2 linked regions of the Methylotuvimicrobium sp. KM2 genome follow. The protein of the gene in region 1 interacts with the protein of each later gene in a pairwise test. Links are inferred from orthologs where the notes say so. Each region holds a gene or a part of one and is shown on either strand. Other genes may lie near its edges.

Region 1 (6,651 bases):
CGGCAATCGACGCTTGATCTTGATGCCGGGGCGATGGCCGGGCCTTCATGAGCGGTACTGTGAAAGTTCGTAGATTTTGGCTCTTTATCTAATTTTTCGATATTCAACACAATGCCGGTTACGGAGAGGGGGCGGTTGCTCGGCCGACAGGCGTCGGCGGCAGGACAGCCGCCGTCGAGCCTACACGGACGTATTCACGGCGCCCTGTCGGGCGAGTGACCGCGCCCTCCCCACCCGAGAACTTTCATTTTTGCCGGGGCGATGGCCGGGCTTTCATGAACGTTAAGATCAAGCTTTGCCGGTAATTTCGATATGCAGCGCCCGGAACTCATCGGTCAGTTTATGATAAGGGGCATAATAAACCAAAGGTTTCGATTCGCTGTGCGATTCCCTAATTTTTACCGACGGTGAAATTTTTGCGTCGAGCACCGGATGGCCTTCGGTAATCAGATCCTCGACCAATTGCCGAGGCAGATTGGCTTGTTTTTGGTATTGGTTGACAACAATGCCTTCGATTTCAAGCGCTTGATTATGGTCGACCTTGACTTCCGCCAAGGCTTGCATCAACGTATATAAAGCCTCGCGGGAAAATGCATCGCAGTCGAATGGTATCAAGCACCTATGCGCCGCAATCAATGCCGACTGACTGTAAAAATTCAAGATCGGCGGAGTATCCATGTAAACCGCATCGAATCCTTCCAGCTTTTCCAGGGCTTCTTTCAATTTGAAAATCTTGTACCGGGATTCCAGCCTGGCTTGTAAAGGCTCAAGTTCAGGATGAGAAGGAATCACAAAAAGATTAGGAAAAGGCGTTTCATGAATCACGTCCTCAAGTCCCGGATTATTACTGCCGAACAATCCGAGACCTAAACAATCCTTGAAAAACTTGGCAATGGTTTTATCCGAATTAGCGACTTTTCCCCCCAGTAGATACTGAGTCGCATTGCCTTGCATATCCAAATCCACGACTAGCGTTTTTTTGCCTTCGACCGCACTGATTGCCGCCAAATTGCAAGAAATGGTGGACTTGCCGACTCCGCCTTTCTGGTTGAAAATGACCCTGCGCATGCTATGCTCCATAAAATCAAATAGTTAAAGTCGGCATTATAAGGTTTGACAGGATAATATCAACACCGAACGAAAGTATCGGCTCCGCAGGCCGGACATTTCGGAATCTCGCTGATCGTTTTAAACGAAATTTCCTTATTGCATTGATCGCAAACAAAGGTGCCGGGACTGGCGATTTCACCGCTATGATAGGTATTGACTTCGGCAATGGCCCTGAATTTGGCTAATTCGACGCTAGTTTTATCGGCCAAACTCATAAATTCCTCCAGCGCGAAATTTTCGAGTAAATCGATATCGAATTTCAGCCATTCGGATAAATCGTCATCATCCTCACTTTCATTACGCGAATGCGCCGCATGCACGACATCGCGCTTGACGTAGTCGGATACTTTATTAATTTCTTCCTGCGTCAAACCACCGAGTTCGCTGGTCTTTTCCTTAGCTTGTTCGAGCGCATGAGCCAAAGAATGTATACCGTCGTCCATCACCTCATAAAGGTGTTCCATCAAATTGTTATAGGCTTTAATTAATTTATTGTCACTCATACGATGAACTCCTTAAAATGAGGCTTTAGATTTAAACAAGTGTACTGTATTCTAATATATTTGACCGGAAAAGATGAGAAGGATGGAAGAAAGTTATAAGCCGTTAGAAATCGAGCAAGCGATTCAACAATCCTGGGAAGACACCAACGCCTTTGCTGCCCATGAAGATTCGAATCGCGAAAAATATTACTGCCTATCGATGTTCCCCTACCCCAGCGGCAAACTGCATATGGGCCATGTTCGGAATTATACGATAGGCGATGTGATCAGTCGATTTCAGCGCATGCAAGGCAAGAACGTCCTACAACCGATGGGCTGGGATGCTTTCGGTTTGCCGGCCGAAAATGCCGCGATGCAGCACGGCGTTCACCCGGCCGACTGGACCTATGAAAACATCGAATACATGCGCGACCAGTTGAAACGTCTCGGTTTCGGTTACGACTGGAACCGAGAACTGGCGACTTGCGATCCCGATTATTACCGCTGGGAGCAATGGTTTTTCTTGAAGCTATTCGAAAAAGGCTTGGTTTACAAAAAAACCGCACCGGTCAATTGGTGTCCGAACGACCTGACCGTGCTCGCCAACGAACAGGTTATCGACGGCTGCTGCTGGCGTTGCGACACACCGGTCGAGCGCAAAGAAATTTCGCAGTGGTTCTTAAAAATCACCGCCTATGCCGATGAATTGTTAGAGGCCCTAGAAAGCCTGGACGGCTGGCCGGAACAGGTCAGAACGATGCAATCCAACTGGATCGGTCGCTCCGAAGGCGTCGAAATGGATTTTGCGGTCCCCGGCGAAAACGAAGCGCTCAGAATCTATACGACCCGCCCCGATACGTTAATGGGTGTGACTTACTTGGCCGTTGCCGCCGAACATCCCTTGGCTCTTAAAGCCGCCGAAAACAATGCCGAAATCGCGCGCTTTGTCGAGGAGTGCAAAATCATGGAAACCTCTGAAGCGGCGATGGAAACCATGGAGAAAAAAGGCATCGATTCCGGCATCAAGGCCGTGCATCCGATCAGCGGCGAACAAGTGCCGGTATGGATCGCGAATTTCGTGTTGATGGGTTACGGTACCGGCGCGGTCATGGCGGTGCCTGCGCACGACCAACGCGATTTCGAATTCGCGCATAAATACGGCATTGCTATCAAGCAGGTCATTCATTCGCTCGACGATTCCGACGACAGCTGCGCCGAACAAGCCTTTACCGACAAAGGGATACTGCGCAATTCGAGTGAATTCAACGACTTGACCTCCGAGCAAGCTTTCATCGCGATCGCCGAAAAACTCGAAAAAGAAAACCGCGGCACGCGCAAGACCAATTTCAGACTACGCGACTGGGGCGTTTCGAGACAACGCTATTGGGGCGCGCCGGTTCCGATTATCTATTGCGACGACTGCGGCACGGTACCAGTCCCTGAAGACCAACTGCCGGTAACATTGCCGCGCGACGTCGTGCTCGACGGTTCGCAATCGCCATTGGTCGCGCATCCAACCTTTTCGCATGTCGATTGCCCGAAATGCGGCAAACCGGCCCGGCGCGAAACCGACACCTTCGATACCTTCATGGAATCGTCATGGTATTTCGCGCGTTTCGCGAGTCCCAAAGCGGACTCAATGGTCGACGAAGCCGCGAAATACTGGCTGCCGGTCGATCAATACATCGGCGGGATCGAACACGCGATACTACATCTCCTGTACGCCCGTTTTTTTACCAAATTGATGCGCGACGAGGGCATGCCGGCCCCTGACGAGCCGTTCAAGAACTTGCTGACGCAAGGCATGGTGCTGAAAGACGGCAGCAAGATGTCGAAATCGAAAGGCAACACGGTCGACCCGCAGGCCTTGATCGATCAATACGGCGCCGACACGGTGCGCTTGTTCATCATGTTTGCATCGCCGCCCGAACAATCGCTGGAATGGTCCGACAGCGGCGTCGAAGGCGCGTTCCGTTTTCTGCGCCGGCTTTGGAAACAAGTCCATCAGCATGTTCAAAACGATCTACCGACGCCTGGACTCGACCGCAATGCAATGACCGACGATGAAAAAAACCTTCGCCGGCAACTGCATCAAACCATCGAAAAAGTCACCGACGACCTGGGCAGGCGGCATACCTTCAATACCGCGATCGCGGCGAACATGGAACTTTTAAACGCCATTGCAAAATTTACCGCCGACTCGAACAACGCCAAGGCTATACGGCAAGAAGCGCTCAGCGCGATCGTACTGATGCTGTCGCCTATCGTTCCACATATCTGTCAGCGGCTTTGGGAACATTTGGGACAAAGCGGCAGTCTTCTGGATACCAAATGGCCCAAAGCCGATTCGAGCGCGATGCGGCTCGACACGCTCGACATTGTCGTTCAGGTCAATGGTAAGCTGCGCAGCAAAATTTCAGTGGCCGCCGACGCTTCGAAGGAGCAAATCGAAGCCATTGCTCTCGGCGATGATAATGTCAAACGCTTTATCGAAGATAAACCAGTCAAAAAAGTCATTGTCGTACCGAATAAATTAGTCAATATCGTCGTATGAAACGAGGTCGCGCATGAGATTGAAAATAGCCCTGCTAATTTTACTGACATTGGCGTTAGGCGCCTGCGGATACCGACTACAAGGAACCGTCGACCTCCCCGACGATATCAACAAGGTTTATCTGCAGGGAGCTTCGGGCAGTCTGCGCGACCACTTTACTCGGACATTGAGATCATCTCCCGTGCGGATCGTCGATTCGATCGGCCAAGCCGAGTTGGTGATCAATACGTTGAATGAAAAACTGGATAGGCGCGTTTTGTCGCTAAGCTCCATCGGCAAAGCAAACGAGTTCGAATTAAATTACAAATTGGAATACGAACTTTTGGATAATCAAGGCGCCGTTCTGGCTCGCAATCAATCGGTCGAAATTATCCGGGAATATTACAACGACCAGGAAGCGGTCATTGCTCAAGCCAACGAGGAACAAGTAATTATTAACGAAATGTACAAACAAGCGGTACGATCAATTCTCGACCGCACACGAACCCAACTTCACAAATATTAAGGAATATGCACAAAATAACTTCCATAAGCATTAAGCTTTGTGGCGGTTTAGTGACTCGCTTGACAGGACGCCGTGAATACGTCCTTAAAGACGGCTATCTGAACGCCAGGGATGGCGTGAATGCAGATTTTGCAGGAGCAAAATCTGCATTCACGCCAACACCTGTCAACCGAGCCACCAAGCCCCCTTCCAAAATTTGTCGAAATTATTTCATGCTCGTCCCTAAGCCTTGCGTTTAAAAGCGGAACAACTCGAAGCGGCGCTGAACAAAAATTTGGCGCCGGTCTATTTGATTGCAGGCGACGAACCGTTGCAATTGGGCGAAGCCGCCGATGCCGTCCGGCGCGCCGCGAGAAAAGCCGGATTCGAAAATCGCGAAGTATTGACCGTCGACGCTCATTTTGAATGGGCTTCGCTCGGCGAATCCGCCGATTCATTCAGTATTTTTGCCGATAAAAAAATCATCGATTTACGGCTACCCTCCGGCAAGCCCGGCGCGGAAGGCTCAAAGGCATTGACCGAATATTGCTCACGCCTGCCCGAGGACACATTGCTGCTCATCACATCCGGCAAGCTCGACAGCGCTTCGTTAAAATCAAAATGGGCTCAAGCCTTGGATAAGGCCGGCGTCATCATCCAAATATGGCCGCCTTCAGGGCAAGATCTCATCAACTGGCTGCAAAAACGAATGGCGACTAAGGGATTATCCGGCGATCGAGAGGGGTTGCGCCTATTGGCCGGTCGGGTCGAGGGCAATTTGCTGGCTGCCGCACAGGAAATCGAAAAGCTTTTTGTGCTGTACGGCCCCAAACAACTAAGCCGACACGATATCGAGTCGGCCGTCGCGGATAGCTCGCGTTACGATGTCTTTAATCTTTGCGATGTGATGCTGGCCGGAAAAACCGGACGCATACTGAAAATGTTGCAAGGCTTGAAGTCGGAAGGTACTGCGGAACCGGTTGTGTTATGGGCATTGACCCGGGACATCCGTTTGCTGATATCGGTCAAAACCGCCCGATATGAAGGCTTTTCTAAAGATCAGGCGCTCAGAAACGCTCGAGTCTGGGAAAACCGGAAAGGACTGGTTCTCGGCGCCGAACAACGCCTTAAATTAGCGCAATTGAATAAAGCCCTGCTGATGAGTACGGAAGCGGACCGGCGAATCAAAGGGGCTTCCAAGGGCAATGCTTGGGATACACTAACTCAAATCTGCCTACTGATCGGAGGCGCCGAAGTCATGGCAGAAACAATCTAAACCGAGCCCCCTCAAAACGACTATCGTTATCGATTCGCACGATACCGTTTTTCGTTCCATTGCCATGCAACTCGGCAATCGTTGTCGCGAAAAACAATCCAAGGCCGGTATTACCCGGTCCATTCACAACCGGATGCGATAAATCCGCTATCAATTCCGCTGGATAACCCTCGCCGTCGTCCTCGACCTGGAAACAAACCGAATCGCCGGATTGATAAGCCGATAACACAATGGTTTTGCGGCAATAACGCTGGGCGTTATTAATGATCGAAATCAGTACGGTATTAATTAATCCGCTATCGCAATAACAATACAGGTCGTCGGCACATTCGACGATCAAGCCTATCCCGCCCAAAGCCAGCACGCCCCTCTGTTGAGCCGCCACATCGTCGAGAATATCTTTGACTTGGTACTCATCGATCACCGGACAAAACAGCGACGAATCGATTTTGTACAATACCAACAATTGCATCAGACTGCTATTCATGCGGCTTGCTTCAAACTCCAACTGTCGAAATTCGGGAGTCTCTGCAACACCGTCAAGCTTAGCTAATTGTGCAATTAATTCGCGGGCAGTCGACAAGGAATTTTTGATGTCATGAATCGATGCTGCCAAAATCGTCGAAAAATTATTGATAGGGGATATAGACATTAGACCTTGGATTCGTTCACGGCAGACATTTTTTCCAATTGCATCAACATATTCCCGATTTTATCCGGATTAACGCCATATTTAGCGGCTTTT
Region 2 (4,830 bases), 1.4 Mb from region 1 along the record:
ATCGCGAATCTGGCGGCGACTTGCATCACGCTGCTAGGCTTCGAGTCGCCGGAAGATTATGTTCCAAGCCTTGTGAAAGTCGGTTGAGGAATGGGTATGAAATAACTGAGTTATGATTCCCTCACCTCACGCTAGGTGAGGGAAAGCCGCTGACGTTTGAAGTTCATGATGTATTTCGGGAGATTACCTAAGAAATAAGCACGAAATAACTTAGACTTTTGATTCCCTCATCCAATTCTCTCTCAATGAATAATAAGATGAGTGCGTCGTTCCCGTGCAGAGCATCACTGCCATTAAGTTAAGCCTTTTCTGGTTCCCACGGTCTTCCGTGGGAATCCGTACCTTGGCTGTCGAAACCAGATCGGTATGCGTTCCCACGCTCCGCGTGGTAATGCATCCCGAGTCGCTCTGCGGCTCGGGGACGCTAGAGCGTCCCCGTCCAGGTTCCCACGCAGAGCATGGGAACCATTTGTAGAAGTTATTTCATGCTCGTTCCTAAGTTTTCTTTCTAACCTCTTAGATGAACGAAGACGCTATTACTTCATGATCTTCATGGTGAAATGTTTTTTTTAGGCATATGGCCTCAGGCATTCTATCGACCGACCAAATCCAGATATTCGGTTTCGCTCAGTATGCGGACGCCGTGTTTTTCTGCGGCGTTTAATTTGGTTGCGCCTACCTTTTCCCCGATGACCAAGTAGTCGGTTTTCCCGCTGACCGCGCTGCCCACTTTCGCGCCCATCGCTTTGGCTTCGCGAATCATATCCTCGCGCGAGCCTTGCTGCATCGTGCCGGTGAATACCAACGATTTGCCTGCTATGGCGCTTTGTTCCTCAGGCATTTCTTGGGTTTTGGTTTCGTTCAATGCAAAACCTAAACGATATAAGCGGTTGAACAACGGTTCGATTTTTTTCAAACCTTTTAAGACGATATCGGCGGTTTTTTCGGCGAAGCCTTCGAGCGAGACGATCTCTGCTTCGCTCAACGAAAATATTTCCGGTAAACGGTAGTGCGCGAGCAGTTTTTCGCAGTTGCCAAGCCCCATTCGGAATACGCCGAACGCGGCTAAAAATCGCCAATCCTCGATCGGTTCGGACAAACTGCGCTGCAATTGATCGACTAAATTTTGCGACTGTTTCGGGCCGAAACCCATCGCTTCGAAATCCGATGCGTTGAGTCGGTAGATTTTATCGATCGTTCGGATATCGTTATCGTAAAGTTTGGCGATCGTCGCCGGGCCGAAACCGTCGTTATTGCCGAGTACCCGAAAAAAGTGTTCTATCGAATGACTGACTTGGGCTGGGCAATCGAAATTGTTCGTGCAGTACAAAAAGTCGCCGTCCCAAACCAACTCGCTGCCGCAACTAGGGCATTGTTCCGGAAGATCCGGTTCGACCGGTGTGATGACTTCCTCGATTTTCGGAATGACCTCGCCGCTTCGGGCGAGCTTGATCACCGCGCCGGGACCGATGCCTTTGTCGACGACCATTTTATAATGGTGAGCGGTCGCTCGTTGCAACAGTGCGCCGCTCAAGCGGATCGGTTCGACTTCAACGACCGGTGTGATGCGGCCTGAGCGCGAGGTTTGCGGCACGACTTGGAGGATCTTGACTTCGGCGGTCGCGACATTCTCTTTGTAGGCGATTTGCCAACGATGATGATGGCGGGTGGCGCCCATATGTGCTTTGATTTTTTCGTCGGTGATTTCGAGTATTACGCCGTCGACGTCATAATCTACCGCATGCCAAATTTGTTTTACGATCTCATCGAAGCGCTCGACAAGTTCCATCCAACTGCCTTGCCAAGCAGGCAGTTTCGCAAAAGGAAAAAAAACCGCAGCCCGATCTTTGATGGCCTGTTCGGCATGTTGCTCCAGTTCTTTTTCCTTGATGACGCTGGCTTGAAAATTACGCGTGTTATCGAAAAACTCGGACAAATAGCGTTGGAAATAGGTTTTATTGACGACGATTTCGCCGGCGCCCAGTCCGCGTGAGCCATTATCCGCGACTTGTAAGCCGCGCTCGAAGACGCGTGTGATGTCGGTGCCTTTTCTGCCGTCGCCGCGCGTGTAAAGCCGTTCGCCGTCGTCATAGGCCGCATAACCGTCCAGCTTCGGCGTTACCTTGAAAACGACCGAATCGAAGTCGATGTTTAACTCGTCCGCCGATTTTTTGATGCGCTTGGCCCAATTTTCGATTTCGCTCTGGCTATAAGCCTTGTCGGTCGATAGCATTCTGACCGGTAATTCAACTGTTTTACCGGCAAAAGCCGCTTCCGGTTCGACGCGCGTTACGAAAGGGTGGTTCGGATGACGGCGCTTCAGTTCGGCGATAAAAGTAAAGTCGTACTCGGCGTCGCTAATCAGGGCATCGCCGCCTCGATACAAGGCATTGGCTATCTCGATGAATTCGACGAGTTCCTTGTCGTCTAGTTTCGCTTCGTCGGTCGCGCGCGAGGCAATTGCTATGAGTTTTTCCTCGCTCAGTTGTTTTAATTGAACATTTGAGCGTTCGAGAATGTCTTTTTGATTATCGTTTAGCATCTGCGGAATGATTTGATAATTTTTATGCGGATAAGGGAGAAATTATAACCGATACCGCAATATGGCGCCTGTATCGCTTTTTAGCGTTATGCGGAAGGCGCCGGTTTTAAGCACCTTGCCTATCGGAACACAAAATATTTCCATAATCGTGGTGCGTCACTTGTGTTTGTATGTTAGATTTGGTGATAATGTCGTACCCCTTCAATTCTCGTATGCTCTGCGTCAATGCCATTAAGTTAAGGTCTTTGGAGTTTTACTCCCCTCTTTGAAAAAGAGTGGCTGGGGGGGATTTTTCCTCGTTCCCATCGCTCCAGCGTGGGAACGCATACCAATCTGGTTTCGACAGCCAAGGTACGGATTCCCACGGAGGACCGTGGGAACCAGAAAAGGCTTAACTTAATGGCAGTGATGCTCTGCGTGGGAACGATAAGAGGGTAGATAGCTACAAAATTTCAGGTGCTTGGAAGTTTCTAGCGCTCTACTTTATTTCCATTCATCAATGAGCCTGTCAATGCCGGAAAACTCTAACGCAAAAATACTGATCGTCGACGACTCGCCGGAAAATTTGTGCGTTCTTAGCGATCTGCTGCAAACTCAATTTCAAGTACGCGTTGCCACGTCCGGAGAAAAGGCTTTGCGTATTGCCGGCACCGCGCCGCATCCCGATTTAATTTTGCTCGATGTAATGATGCCTGGCATGGACGGGTATCAAGTATTCGAGCATTTACGCGCCGATTCGGCCACGCAAGATATTCCGATTATTTTCGTCACTGCGATGGACAGTGACGAAGCTCAGCTCCAAGGTTTGGACTCCGGTGCGGTCGATTATATTACAAAGCCGATTTCACCGCCGATCGTCATGGCCCGGGTCCGAATTCAATTAGAACTTAAACAAGCGCGCGATCGCTTGTCGCATCAAAATTCCTGGTTGGAGGCCGAGATTGCTCGGCGTATGGCTGAGAACGAGTTGATACAAGAAGTCAGTATCAGGGCTCTTGCTCATCTGGCCGAAGCGCGCGATCCTGAAACCGGCAATCATATTCTGCGCACCCAAGGTTATGTGCAGGAGTTGGCCATGGCTTTACGGGAGCTTCCCGGATTTTGCGATGTGCTGACCGATAAATTTATCAAGCTATTGAGCCGTTCGGCGCCGTTGCACGATCTCGGCAAGGTCGGCATTCCCGACGCCATCTTGCTTAAGCCGGGGCCCTTGACGCCCGAGGAATGGGCCGTGATGAAGACGCATGCCCGTATCGGTAGCGAAGCCATAGAAATGGCCGAACAAGAAGCTGCGGGACAAGTCGAGTTTTTGTCGCTGGCCAAGGAAATAGCCCATTGGCATCATGAAAAATGGGACGGTTCCGGCTATCCGGATGGCTTGTCCGGCGAAAGCATACCGATTTCTGCGCGCATCATGGCGCTGGCCGATGTCTTCGATGCTCTGATTTCTCCGCGTGTTTATAAGGCGCCGATGAGTTACGGTGAAGCCAGGGACATTATTGCTTCGTGGCGAGGCAGTCATTTCGACCCTGTCATGGTCGACGTATTTTTGAAGCATTTCGATGTCTTTTGCGAAATAGCCGACCGATATAGCGATTTGGTAATGGCATAACAAAATGTCTCGTCGATATCCTCGGGCCGAAATCATCCGTGTTGTATTGACATATGCGCTATGCGCCGCATTGTGGATATTTTTTTCCGATAGGTGGTTGTCATGGTTAATCGATGAGCCGAATAATATAGCCTTTATTAGCACCATTAAAGGTTGGTTCTTCGTTATCGTGACATCGTTGTTGCTGTTTCGATTAATGCAGCACCTGATGAACCGGGAAGAAATTGCAGAAAATACCGAGAAAAACCGTTTCGGCGCCGGCTTGCATTGGATGCTATTGATGGTCGCCGTTCTCCTATTCGTATTTGCCTATAGCCAATATCGATCTTGGGGGCATCAACAAATGCCGTCGTCGCCAATACGATCGACAGCGAAGCAAGATTCAGCTTGGTTGGGGCTTGCCGGTTTAATGTCGATATTTACGGTTGGAGCGGGATTCTATCTATTACGCCAACGGCAACGTTTAGCCGAGTCTCAAGCAATACAAGAGGCTCAAGCTGAGCGGTTGAGGGCGCTCGGCTTGTTAGGCGCAATTGCCGATAGTTCGAACGATGCGATTTTTGCAAAGGATTTGGAAGGTCGTTATACGCTTTTTAATCCGGCTTCGGAGCGTTTTACCGGGAAAAAGGCCGTCGATGTTCTGGGGCTTGACGATACGGTGCTTTTTTCACCCGAA

The links.
Region 2: the proteins of leuS (region 1) and WJM45_RS11590 interact in binary tests that used the Escherichia coli proteins (3 or more experiments, as listed by UniProt). The link is inferred for Methylotuvimicrobium sp. KM2 from one-to-one orthologs.

Annotation. Positions count from the first base shown.
Region 1 is NZ_CP150634.1:4,155,264-4,161,914, forward strand. What follows is about bases 1,376-4,420. They hold leuS (leucine--tRNA ligase), read left to right. Parts: upstream 1,376-1,695; coding sequence 1,696-4,146; downstream 4,147-4,420. Other genes in these bases: WJM45_RS17515 (zinc ribbon-containing protein), read right to left, coding at 1,376-1,613; lptE (LPS assembly lipoprotein LptE), read left to right, coding at 4,160-4,420. Also shown: WJM45_RS17505 (HD-GYP domain-containing protein), read left to right, coding at 1-17; WJM45_RS17510 (ParA family protein), read right to left, coding at 289-1,068; more of WJM45_RS17515, read right to left, coding at 1,128-1,375; more of lptE, read left to right, coding at 4,421-4,651; holA (DNA polymerase III subunit delta), read left to right, coding at 4,881-5,906; WJM45_RS17535 (HAMP domain-containing sensor histidine kinase), read right to left, coding at 5,887-6,558; WJM45_RS17540 (response regulator), read right to left, coding at 6,558-6,651.
Region 2 is NZ_CP150634.1:2,751,566-2,756,395, reverse strand. What follows is about bases 68-3,038. They hold WJM45_RS11590 (helix-hairpin-helix domain-containing protein), read right to left. Parts: upstream 2,543-3,038; coding sequence 593-2,542; downstream 68-592. Other genes in these bases: gpmI (2,3-bisphosphoglycerate-independent phosphoglycerate mutase), read left to right, coding at 68-87. Outside these bases: more of gpmI, read left to right, coding at 1-67; WJM45_RS11585 (two-component system response regulator), read left to right, coding at 3,054-4,154; WJM45_RS11580 (PAS domain-containing protein), read left to right, coding at 4,159-4,830. UniProt on the Escherichia coli protein: DNA ligase that catalyzes the formation of phosphodiester linkages between 5'-phosphoryl and 3'-hydroxyl groups in double-stranded DNA using NAD as a coenzyme and as the energy source for the reaction.